3 regions of the Paenibacillus sp. CMAA1364 genome follow, and region 3 is predicted to be linked to each of the others. Evidence: riboswitches for the same ligand, from Rfam matches in the RefSeq annotation. Region 3 holds a riboswitch; each other region holds the start of a gene.
The links. A riboswitch is a leader RNA that binds a small molecule or an ion and turns the genes downstream of it on or off. The one in region 3 is predicted to bind cyclic di-AMP.

Region 1: another riboswitch for cyclic di-AMP. It lies ahead of ACH8E3_RS15510 (C40 family peptidase); the one in region 3 lies ahead of ACH8E3_RS11975 (3D domain-containing protein).
Region 2: another riboswitch for cyclic di-AMP. It lies ahead of ACH8E3_RS11505 (hypothetical protein); the one in region 3 lies ahead of ACH8E3_RS11975 (3D domain-containing protein).

What each region holds. Positions count from the first base shown of each region.
Region 1 is NZ_JBITNB010000035.1:13,743-18,032, reverse strand. Features, by position in the region: gene ACH8E3_RS15520 (M1 family metallopeptidase) at 1-1,008, shown strand, start outside; gene ACH8E3_RS15515 (hypothetical protein) at 1,020-1,844, shown strand; cyclic di-AMP (ydaO/yuaA leader) riboswitch at 2,048-2,186, shown strand; gene ACH8E3_RS15510 (C40 family peptidase) at 2,191-2,658, shown strand; cyclic di-AMP (ydaO/yuaA leader) riboswitch at 2,845-2,982, shown strand; gene ACH8E3_RS15505 (C40 family peptidase) at 2,986-3,459, shown strand; gene ACH8E3_RS15500 (GNAT family N-acetyltransferase) at 3,571-4,074, shown strand; gene ACH8E3_RS15495 (c-type cytochrome) at 4,201-4,290, shown strand, end outside.
Region 2 is NZ_JBITNB010000018.1:48,493-52,782, forward strand. Features, by position in the region: gene ACH8E3_RS11495 (MTH1187 family thiamine-binding protein) at 200-502, shown strand; gene ACH8E3_RS11500 (hypothetical protein) at 649-1,479, shown strand; cyclic di-AMP (ydaO/yuaA leader) riboswitch at 1,772-1,968, shown strand; cyclic di-AMP (ydaO/yuaA leader) riboswitch at 1,997-2,180, shown strand; gene ACH8E3_RS11505 (hypothetical protein) at 2,305-2,700, shown strand; gene kdpF (K(+)-transporting ATPase subunit F) at 2,847-2,924, shown strand; gene kdpA (potassium-transporting ATPase subunit KdpA) at 2,974-4,290, shown strand, end outside.
Region 3 is NZ_JBITNB010000020.1:11,516-15,805, forward strand. Features, by position in the region: gene ACH8E3_RS11965 (HD domain-containing protein) at 1-596, shown strand, start outside; gene ACH8E3_RS11970 (TatD family hydrolase) at 685-1,455, shown strand; cyclic di-AMP (ydaO/yuaA leader) riboswitch at 1,656-1,868, shown strand; gene ACH8E3_RS11975 (3D domain-containing protein) at 2,129-3,286, shown strand; gene rnmV (ribonuclease M5) at 3,408-3,962, shown strand; gene rsmA (16S rRNA (adenine(1518)-N(6)/adenine(1519)-N(6))-dimethyltransferase RsmA) at 3,959-4,290, shown strand, end outside.

The sequences.
Region 1 (4,290 bases), on a different contig from region 3:
CCTGCCCATAAAGATATGAAGGATCGCTATTTCTATGCTGCAGAGTCCGCCTTGAAGCACTTCAGCAAGTGGTATGGTCCTTATCCGTATTCCACCTTATCCATCGTTGTTCCACCCACATTGGGAAATGGTGCAGGCGGTATGGAGTATCCGACCCTCATTACAGCCTTCGGTGCGAAAGATGATTCACCCGGTTATGAGCTAGAGCGAACAGTTATTCATGAAATCGGACATCAATATTTCTATGGCATGATTGCAAGTAATGAATTCGAAGAAGCTTGGTTGGACGAAGGATTCACCTCATACGCAGAAGATCGACTTATGGAACAGGAATTCGGAATCGTTCCTAATCTCCCCATCCAAGCTACCATGATCTCTTCACCTGCATCCATGACACAAGAAGCTTGGAAATATGGATCGCAGAATAACTATGCTCAGAATGTCTATTATCGCGGAAAACTTGTGTTAAAGAGTATTGAGCGCCAAGTTGGTCAGCACAAGATGAATAGCATTATGATGACCTACGCCAAGAAGTATCGCTTCTCCCATCCTTCAACCCATGATTTCCAAAAGGTTGTAGAGCAAGTTACGCATAAATCATGGCAATCTTTCTTCGATCAATATGTCTATGGTAAACAAATGACAGACTTTGCTATTGATAGCGTTACAGTTCAGGAGTTAAGCCATACCTCGCAGAAGCAATATGAATCTAACGTTAGCTTGCGTAGGATTGGTGGTCAATATGCCAATATTCCGATACAGTTCACGTTTGCCGATGGTCACACCGTACACAAGACATGGAATGGAAAAGATGACACCATCCAATACAAGCTAAACTATAAGTCTCCCCTGTCTTGGGCTCAGATTGATCCAGATTATACACTTGTATTGGAGAATAAATATATGAACAACTATTTAAAGGCGGACATTGATACTGACAAGGTATCCCGCTTTAATATCAGTATTACCAAGCTTCTTGAGGTATGGCTTGGAAGTCTGTCTTGGTGAGGTGAACCATAGTGAGGACAAATATTGTTAATGGCTGGATAAGCTTAAAGAGTCAATTCTATGTTGTGATTATTCTATTTCTATATCAACTACTATTCAGTTACTTTTTGTACCGTTTAGTGAATTCAGTCGTAGTTCCTTTACTTCAGCGCTACCCAGATCCACCTCCCACGGAGTTGAGTCAGATTCTATTCTATGTTGAGGGGCAATTAAATCTCACGCACAGTCAAACCGTTCATAACTATATGTGGATTCTGCTAGGTATGTTACTATTCCGGATGGTTCTCACCCCTTTCATTCATTCGGGCATATTCTATGGACTGCATCAAGAACGTAAAGGTGAGAGCGGTCTTCACTTCTTTCAGGGTATGAGATTGTATGCTAAACCCATCATGTTATTCTACTGGATCGAAAGTATTCTGGTTCTAATTCCTGCATACTGGTTAATTCCTAAGTTATACACGACTATCCTAAGCGGATTCATGACACCGACTATTCTATTTCAAATTATACCCTATGTATTGGGATGGGCCATTTACCGATATGTCATTCATCAAATCATGCTGTTCATGCAATTTGGAATCACGGGTTCTGCAGATATCTTCTCCTCTACTAAGATTTGTTTGCGTAATGTTCTTCCCGTGATAGGGATCTCTCTCACTTTGGGTGCAGTCAGTTTAGTGTTCTTCTGTTTATTCACAGGTCTTTCACTTATATGGTCGGGACTGATTACTTTGATACTTCAACAGTCATACCCACTCATATCATCACTATTTAAATTTTGGCATATCTCTTCGCAATTTGATGTATGGTACTCCAAAATTCACATGAAATAAATGAATCCAATTATATTTGCTACCATCCTATTGTTATGGGAAGCCTTCCGCTCTTTCTTCCGAAAGAGCGGAAGGCTTATTGGCGTTTAGACACAAATACATTTGCTAAACTGTAGATGCTCTGTTAAGATATCACTAGTAACAACTTTGTAACCTTTAGAACGCATTATTACTTTCAGTTATCTAAACATTGTCACTTATTGGTGCATCATCAGCCGAATCCCTTAGCACCAGGGGGCGGGGGATCCAATTTCATGGGTGAATTGATCTCCAATCAGGAGATCATAGGGAACCTTCAACCGAATCCTTAAGCTAACCTCGCAGGCATTGGAAGGGGACAACGTAATTGAACAAGAAGTTAACAACAGGGGTATTGAGCTTGGCTCTTGCTTTAACCATTGGAACAGGTAGCGCATTTGCAGATTCAACGATGGACTCCGTAATTGATCGTACGATAGGTGTAAGTTATAAGACCGGTGGAACAACGACCAACGGATTTGATTGCTCTGGATTTACTCGCTATGTATTCCTGAAATTAGGTGTCACATTACCTCGTCAATCCTCAGCACAGTTCAAGACTGGTACGGCCGTATCACGCAATGAGATGAGACCTGGAGATCTAGTATTCTTTAATACTTCTGGAAAGGGAGTATCTCATGTTGGAGTATTCGTGGGTAATGGAAAGTTCGCACACTCCTCTAGTTCACGTGGAGTTATGATCAGTCCCCTCAATCAAAGTTATTACGCTAAGCGGTATGTGGGTGCTAAGCGCGTCATGAGCACGGCTAAATATCAAGCCACGGCTTACAATTAAATATAAGAAATGCCATCATAGGACTTAAAAAGGAGACTGTATCTCTTTTTTAAGTCTTTTTCGTAAGAAAATGAGATTATTCACCCTAAATATGAAAGAATCAATTGCCAAATTTACAATCCTTTGCTACAATAAGTCCAGTAACTACATAGTAACAATTTTGTAATCATATTTGTAACATATATGTTAACTACAAAGCCGAATTCCCGACATACTGGGAAGTGGGGGAACCGTCTTGGGTGAATTGATCTTGCAACAGAGGGATCATAGGGAACCTTCAACCGAATCCTTAAGCTAACCTCGCAGGCACCGGAAGGAGTTATTTTTTTGAAGAAGAAATTATTATCAGTTGCGCTAGGAATGACTTTATTACTCTCCGTTGGAACTGGAAGCGCTTTTGCAGATTCAAAGCTAGATGCAACGATTAAGCCTACGATTGGTACAGCGTACAAAAGTGCTGGCGTAAGCACTAGTGGCTTCGATTGTTCAGGATTTACTATGTATATTTTTGATAAGCTTGGCATTGACTTGCCTCGTCAGTCGAGTTCTCAATTTGCAACAGGGACATCTGTCTCGCGTAGTGATCTAAGAGAAGGTGATCTTGTCTTCTTTAGCCTTAACGGAAGAGGCACGGTATCACATGTAGGAATTTACGTAGGTGATGACAAGTTTGCACACGCATCTTCATCTAAAGGTGTTATTATTAACTCACTTAGCCAAGCCTATTACACAAAAGGTTACGTCGGTGCTAAAAGAATTATGAGCGATGATACTCATGCATCTGTTTCTCTTAATAATTAAACAATTATTCACTTTATTAAACCTACAGTGGGGATTTCTTTTCAATCTCCCTGTAGGTTTTTTCATGATTTGATAGATGAATAGCATATATTCTATACAGAAAGGAAACGAATGATGATTCTACCCCAATTAAAGGTTACAACTATGGAGATTGATCATGCCCGCGCCATATGCAGTTGGATCCACCCTTCCCCTTATGATATCTATGGTTGGATGCCTTGGGAGCAGATGGAGGCGTTAGGGATTGAGTTCGGTGACCCCACTATTCGTGAAACACAATATGCTTCAATTACGAATGAACATGGCGAACTCTACGGATTTGCTCAATTTTTTAGATTAGAGGGTGTTATCCGATTGGGTATTTGTCTACGTCCTGATTTATGTGGTCTGGGTTTAGGGAAATCCGTTGTACACTCTATCGTTCAAGAAGCCATACGACGGTGCCCTAATGATGAAATTGACTTAGAGGTACTTACTTGGAACAACCGTGCCATTAAAGTGTATCTACAGTCAGGATTTGAAATTACGGATACCTATGAGCGAGTTACACCCACTGGCATGCAGCCTTTTTATTGCATGGTTTATAGACCAACCAGTAATCTCTATGATAATTAGCACATCTTTATGGAGGAATATAATATTCACTGGATTTTTTGTTTCTTTTTTGACACAATAGCTATGATGTCTGTTCCCTATCCGTTATAATAAGATTATTAGCTTACATAAGAAAGGACGAATAAAATGCAAAAGTATATTATGAGTGGTTTCTTTTTTACTGCATGTATTCTAGCGATTGTGCTTATGTTTACATTGCCTGGTCAAGGGGACGTA
Region 2 (4,290 bases), on a different contig from region 3:
GTGCTATATAAATCTAACTCAATATGTTGTGTTTGTAAACATGAATTAATGAAATCCATTCTTGAAAGCGGTGTGAAAACTTTGCCATCCCTTCTACGACTTACATTAGCGAACATAAATGAAAATTCTATGGTATATTTTATGAAAAGGGTATGAAATGGTTACAATAGATCAAGAAATGATAGAGGAGGAAGTCCATTTGGCAATTGCAGAGGTAACGGTTATTCCAATAGGAACACAAACGACGAGTCTTAGTGCTTATGTTGCGGACATGCAGCGGGTTCTGAAAGATCAGGAAGGCATAACGTATCAACTCACTTCCATGAGTACCATTATTGAAGGACCTCTTGAATTAGTGTGGCGTGCTATTGCTGCATTACATGAATCACCATTTCTATCGGGAGCACAACGAGTCTCTACATCTGTGAAGTTGGATGACCGTCGAGACAAGGCTTCTTCTAGTGCACAAAAGTTGAATTCAGTGTTGGATAAATTGAAATAAGTCACAAGAAGAACATTCTATATTTCGTTATTGTACTGTCCCCCGACTAAAGTCCAGTATTTGACTAGTCTGTAGATTGATTCTATTGATTATCTAATGAAGTATAATGATGGAATAATATAACACTGAATTGGGGGTTCGTAGATATGCGTAGAATACAGAAATCAGTCATAGCGGTTGTGGCACTATCGGTCCTATTACTTGTTGGATGCAACGATGATATGGGGAATAAAGTCTCTGATTGGTCTAAGGAGTTAACGAAAGACGGCATACATAAAGAAATCTCACGCACAGAAGGGGTAGGTTCCGCAACGGAATTGATTCTGAAAAATGAGGTTGGTAGCATTGAAGTAACAGCGACTACAGGTGACCAGATGAAAGTGATCGCAACGCTCTTATTTCCGAATAAGCCTTCACACGAATCCAAATATGATGAGATTATTAGTCAGACAGAGATCTCGGTAATTACACAAGGGGACCAAATAAAAGTTAGTGCACACCCCAAAGGTAAGGAGAAAATGGAAATGTGGAAATGGGTGAAAGAGGAATACGGCCTCATCAAATTTACGATTAATTACAAGGTTGAATTACCTGAAACCGTAGATCATTTTAATATCGGAAGTAACGTAGGTGAAATCAAGCTTCATAATCTAACGGGAACCTATGATATTCATAATGATGTAGGCACGATTGATATTGATGGAGCACATATTGTTGGGAAATCCACAATCACATCTAATGTTGGCAGTGTTGTTGTGGGAATTCAGCAAATGGATAGCAAGAGCACCCTGAGCGCAAAGACGGACGTTGGAAGTATTAAGGCAATCCTAGCTGAGCAACTAAAATGTACAATCGAAGCGAAAAGCGATGTTGGTCAAGTGGTTGGAGCACCCAAAGGAAAAAGTGAGCGGAATGGGGGCGGGCCATTATTATCACTGACGTCGAGTGTGGGGGCTGTCACGGTGGAGAATCCTTAATTCGTCTAGATTGACTACAAGCCCACTCGTGAAGATAGGTATACAATTATATAGGGTGGCCACTTTACTGTGGCACCCTTTTTGTGTTGCAATCATCAAAAATATGAATATATTTACAAGAAACCGAGATATAGCGAGTATGAATGACTTGGATAGAGATAGTTGAATTTGTAATCGCTATTATCAATCTACACGCTACTTATTCCCTTCTAGAAAGGCATTGAGTCACCTTTACGGGTGATCGCGACGGGTGTAATATTCATATTGAAATAGAGATTGGTAATAAATTCAATCGTTAATGCGGCTGAATTTCCGTCATTTGATGGAGAACGGAGGAACCAAAAGTGGTTATCTTTATTCGGTGTGAGAGTCGAATTTAGGTAGCTACAGGGGTGAATCCTTGTGGGGACCATGAAGTCTTCACGAGGTAGAGCGACTCTCACCGCTCGAATCCGACAGCTAACTTCGTAAGCAAAAGGTTGAGAGTGAAATGTGATATGTAAATGTTATTGAGATATGGTCTTGAACGCTGAATTCAGTGTAACTACTGAAACGGGGGAACCAATCGGAAATATCTGCTGTGGATACAACGGATAGTTCTATGGGGTGAATTTCTTGAGTGTGTGTTAAATGACTTGAGAATAGGGCGACTTCCTCGCCCGAATCCGACAGCTAACCTCGTAAGCGTACAGGGAGAGGCAGCAAACCGCCTTCTGGCTGGTTCATGTTTTATTTAATCATGAACTTACGAAGAAGCTCTGGGAAAAGCACCTTTTCACTGAGCTTCTTTTTTGTTGCCTTTAAAATGTATGGGAGGCTCTGGGTATGGACGATGTGAGCATTATGGTAGTTGCTCCTAATGAGGATGGGCTTAAATTTATAATCCACTTAATGGATATGAAAAGGAAATTCGTAGTTTTAACAAACAGTCGTGTAGAAGAACAGAAATTTCGGAACATGGGTGTAGAGAACGTTATACGTATTGATACCTTTAAAACGAATAGATGGGTCATCCCGCAGGTTGACGTGGGAAGAATCTATATTTTTGAGAGTAGTCTTAACTTGAGTTGTCGTTACCTTCAGATTTGCCGCCCGTGGACCTCTCAAGCGATTTGCATCGTCACTCGATATTGGAACCCACGTGGTATATACAGAGGGTTGGGTGCAGATCATGTCATTTACACGAAAAATGGGGATGTTGGATTTCTAACAGAGAAATAAAATGAAGGAACAGAATCGGTATAAGAAAGGGGCATACCCATAATGATGGATGTTTACATGGTCATTACTTTAGTCAGTAGCTTCGGTTTATTGTTGTTATTCACACATTGGTGCGAACAGCAGGTAGATAGGGGGAGAGGGGAGCAATGATTATTCTGATTCCGTTGATGATAGTCATCTTCATCTACCTCATTTATGCGTTGATCAATCCAGAAAAATTCTAGACAAGATTCATTATATGAAGAGTTCACCCCTTTAAGGAGGATATAAAGCATGGACTTACTGCAAATAGGAATTGTGATTGTTGTGCTAATACTGCTGGTAAAGCCGGTAGGTACTTATATGTTTCATGTATTCTCCAATGAACCCAATCGCACGGATAACATATTTGGTTCTATTGAACGTGGTATTTACAAGATCATCGGTTTGAGAAACCGTAACAGCATGAATTGGAAACAATACGCACTGAGTGTAATGGCTACTAATGCAGTATTAGTGTTCCTTGGTTACTTCATTCTCCGTCTGCAAGGATGGCTACCAGGAAATCCGTCGGGCAATACGAATATGGAAGCATCGCTTGCTCTGAATACGATCATTAGCTTTATGACCAACACCAATCTTCAGCATTACAGTGGTGAGAGTGGTCTGACGTATTTCACACAAATGGCCATCATTACAATGATGATGTTCACTTCGGCAGCGTCGGGAGCTGCGATTGCAGTCTGCTTTATTCGAGGAATTACTCAACATGCGAAAGGTGTAGGTAACTTCTTCGAGGATTTCGTCAAAGCCATTATTCGTATCTATCTGCCATTAGCACTTCTTGTTACGATCGTATTAGTGGGCTTAAGAGTACCACAGACATTTGAGCCAACAGCTTCGATAACAACGCTTGAGGGGGTAACGCAACAAATCGCGATGGGCCCAATCGCGTCACTGGAATCCATTAAACATCTTGGAACAAACGGTGGTGGATTCTTTGGAGTCAACTCGTCCCATCCATTTGAGAACCCCAGTCCATTAACGAATGTTATTGAAATCTTAAGTATGTGGGTTTTAGCGGCATCGTTACCGTATATGTTCGGACTGTTTGCAAAGAACAAGAAACAAGGATGGGTTATATTCTCATCTATGATGATTCTATTCATGATTCTATTAAGCGTTAGTTATATATCCGAAAAGACGGGTAATCCAGCGATTAATGCATTAGGTATTGATTCTTCGCAAGGGAGTATGGAAGGAAAAGAGGTCCGTTTCGGTATTGCACAATCGACGTTATTCTCTACTGTTACCACGTCAGCAACTACGGGATCGGTCAACAATATGCATGACACATTAACACCTATGGGTGGATTGGCAGCACTGGCGGGCATGATGCTGAATGTCGTGTTTGGTGGTAAGGGTGTTGGACTTGTGAACATGCTTATGTACGCTATATTAGCGGTCTTTATTTGTGGACTTATGGTAGGGAGAACGCCAGAGTTCTTAGGTCGTAAAATTGAGGCGAAGGAAATGAAGTTAATCGCACTCGTTATACTGGTACATCCGTTTATTATTTTAGTACCTACGGCGATCTCCTTTATGACCCCA
Region 3 (4,290 bases):
ATCCCGTAACGCGAAGTTCTGAGATTATTCTAAGGCTTATTTTTAAAAGAGCTAAGGAATTGTATATAGAAGGTTATCACTTTGAATTTATGCTTCAACCATTTATCTGTTTGTTCAAGGGGGAAGTTACAGTAGAGCAGTATTTGAAATTAGATGAAGCTCTCATTCAGACTGCATTTATGCAGTGGACGACAGAGAAGGACAAGGTACTAAGCGAGCTTTGCTGTCGATTTATGCATCGCAAATTATATAAATATATTGAATTAGAACCACATGATAGAGATATGGTTCCTGAAATCTATGATCAATTTCATCGCAATGGTCTTAACCCAGAATATGACCTTATTATTGATTCTCCTAGCGATCTTCCGTATGATGTATTTCACTCCGGTGATGAAGTTAGTCAAAAGCAAATCTTATTGTTGAACCGGCAAGAGAAGCTAATGGAGATTTCGGAGGTATCTGACATTGTACGATCTATCAGTGGCCTCCAACGTGGTAAGTTTCGCTTGTATTATCCTGAACAGAAGGTTAAGAACGTATTAACAGCATTTACGCCTTCTGTTGCTCGTCTATTCATGGATTATACCAAGTGAAGTAATAACGGTATTCTGATAGAACCTCTTGAACCTACTAGCGGTTTATCTAGCAGTAAAACTACGATGACAAAAGGGAGTTAATATCATGATGTTATTCGACACACATACGCATCTCGATGCACCGGAATTTGACGAAGACCGCGATGAGGTAATTGCACGCGCAGTAGAAGATGGCGTTGGTAAGATGGTCAATATCGGTTTTAATAGAGAAACCATTCCATCCACGATGCAATTGGCTGAGAAGTATGACTTTATCTATGCGGCAGTAGGGTTCCACCCCGTTGATGCCATAACGATGACGGATGAAGATCTGGCATGGGTCGCATCACTATGCCAACATGAGAAGGTCGTGGCTATTGGAGAGATTGGGCTCGACTATCATTGGGATACATCACCAAAAGATGTACAGCAGAAGGTTCTTCGTCAGCAAATTGCACTTGCCCGCGAAATGAAGATGCCCATCGTGATTCATAATCGGGATGCACATGAAGATATCGTTAGAATTCTAAAAGAGGAAAAGGCACATGAGGTTGGTGGAATTATGCACTCTTTCTCTGGTAGTTGGGAGACTGCAAAGATGTGTCTTCATATGGGATTCCATTTGTCATTTGGCGGACCTATAACATTCAAGAATGCGAAACAACCTAAAGAGGTATTAGCTCAGGTACCGATGGATCGATTATTAATCGAAACAGACTCCCCATACCTTACACCACACCCATTTCGTGGAAAGAGGAATGAATCCTCTCATGTGAAGTTAGTGGCAGAGGCTGCGGCTCAAATTAAAGGCATAGAAATCGATGAATTAGCTCAAATAACCACCAAAAATGCCCTGTATTTATTTGGTATAACGTGAATAGCAGAGCAAATGGTACGAAAGAGTGAGATTAAGCTACTTAATCATGAGTTATGATTAAGTAGTGATGGAATATTACAAAGTTTTAACCATTTATACAGTTATTTGTGGTTGAATGCTCCTTTACAATATGTATCAAAACGCGATATCATCTTTTCAGTGATGTAAGCTAGTCAATTTAGTTAGCTTATTATTTTCATGAATCAGTCTCGCTTAATCTCCTGATTGTTGGAGAACGGGGGAACCAATATGATATATCCATCATGTAAAGGATATAAATCGTATTTGATTTCTTTTATTGAGTCTTTGGGGTGAATTCAAGGGCATCCGCCATGAGCGAATGACCTGAGATAGGGCAACTCTCTTTTGCCCAAACCCGACAGCTAACCCCGTCAGCGCAATGAAGAGAGGCCAACTCGTGCAGATAGTTCCCTTATTCATACAATGGGAAGCCGCGAAGGAGTTCCTCTAACTCTTTCTTTAGGCTTCTTTTATTTTTGAATAAAGACAATTTTGTCATCATACTCTTATGTAGGGGGTGACAACGGGACGAGAAGACTGGTTCATGATGCAGGATGGATATTGCTCTAGTATCCTGTAAAAATTTATTTTAGTCGCGTCAATTACACATCAGCTTTATTTCAGACGGCGGGCTATGAAGGAGGATCGGATAGTGGGCATTTTCAAGAACCAGACCCATGATTCATCATCATCCAGCATGACTTATGCACCACGTTGGAAGTATGAAAGTTTGAGTAAGATCTCTGTTGCTGCTATTGTATTAATCGCAATAACCCTGACTGTTCTATTAATTGTTAGTATTCAAGGGCGTAAACAAGTGTACTTGGTGATGGATGGGCAAGTGAATGTCATTGAGACCCAACATGCTATGTTACAGGAAATGTTGAATGAACAAGCTATCATGTTAAGACCGGAAGATAATGTATCCATGGCACTAGATAATAAGATTAAAGATGGCGATAAGATTCATATTCAACGTGCACTTGCGGTCAATATTACTGCTGATGGTCAGTCAGTCAATACGTTTACAACACAAGGGACCGTTAACGATACCATTAAACAACTAGGTATTACACTAGATGAGCACGATAAAATATTTCCTGATTTAAACACAAAGATTACAGATAAGTTGGACATTAGAATTGTTCGGATTAATAAACAGATGGTTGAGCGTGTGGAGACTATTCCTTTCCAGGTGATTAAGACTTCCGATCCCTCGATCATGAAGGGAAATGTCAAGATCGTACAGAATGGACAATCTGGGGCAATCGTACAACATATCGAGAAAATATATGAAGATGGACAATTTGTAACGATGAGTCTAGTCAATAAAGAAGTACGAAATAAAGTTCAAGATAAAGTCGTTGCTGTTGGCACCAAGGTTGAAGCACCTAAGCCCAAGCCCGCACCAGTTATTTTGGCCAGTGCAAAAAGCAGCAGTAAGCCAGAGATTGCTAATGTGAATAATCGAACCAGTAAAGCTGGTGTTGATTTTACGTATAAAAAGGTGCTGAAGAATGTATCTATGACCGCATACTCTTCAGAGGAGCCTGGTATTGGAACTCGCACCGCCTCGGGTACACGAGTAACCGAAGGACGTACGATTGCTGTAGATAAGAACGTTATTCCTATGGGCTGGTGGGTATATATCGAAGGAATAGGATTCCGTCGTGCAGAAGATACCGGTGGAGCAATCAAAGGTAACAAGATTGATGTGTACTATGATTCTTTACAGAATGCACGTAATTTCGGACGTAAGAATGGTAGAACGGTATATGTTATCGGACCGGTTAAGCCTCAATTGAACTAATATAATTTACAACAGCTTGCTATTCCTATACTATTAAGGACATATGGACGTCATAATAAAGAAGGGGATTTATCCTCTTCTTTTTGCTGTTGTTATTCCGGCACTGAAGGGAAGTATCGTTATGATCAAGGAAGTTATTGTAGTTGAGGGTCGGGATGATACGACAGCCATTAAGAGGGCGGTAGAAGCCGATACAATTGAGACAGGTGGTTCAGCGCTTAATGCACGTACCATACAACGAATTGCATTAGCCCAAGAGCGTAGAGGGGTTATTATATTTACCGATCCTGACCATGCAGGCGAACGAATCCGCAAAATGATTACCAACAAGGTACCTGGGTGCAAACATGCCTTTATCCCTGAAGTGGATGCAACGCGTAAAGGAGATATCGGGGTAGAGAATGCATCTCCTGAAGCTATAAGGCATGCCTTAGAACGTGTTCACACCTCCTATGAAGGTGTACCAAGTATGATCGATATGGAGGATCTCATAGAAGCGGGACTCATGGTTCATTCTGATGCGGCAAATCGTAGAATGGAAATGGGTAATATACTGGGCATTGGTTACTGTAATGGTAAGCAATTTCTAAAGCGACTAGCGATCTTCCAAATTACGCGTGATGAATTCGTTAGTGCTCTCGCCCAAATTGAAGAGGAAGGATTAAATACCAAATGAATGAAATAGATAGCATTGCCACACCCAAAAGAACAAAAGATATTATTAAGCGCCATGGTTTCTCTTTTAAGAAGAGCTTAGGTCAGAACTTTCTTATTGATCAGAATATTCTGAATAAAATTGTTGAAGCAGCAGATTTAGATAAGTCCAAAGGGGCATTAGAGATAGGGCCTGGCATCGGTGCTCTTACCGAAAGGCTTGCACAGAATGCAGCTACTGTGACTGCTGTAGAAATTGATAGACGTCTCATTCCCATACTACAAGAAGTGATGGAGCCATACGATAACGTTGAAGTTGTACAAGCCGATGTACTTGATGTCGATTTACA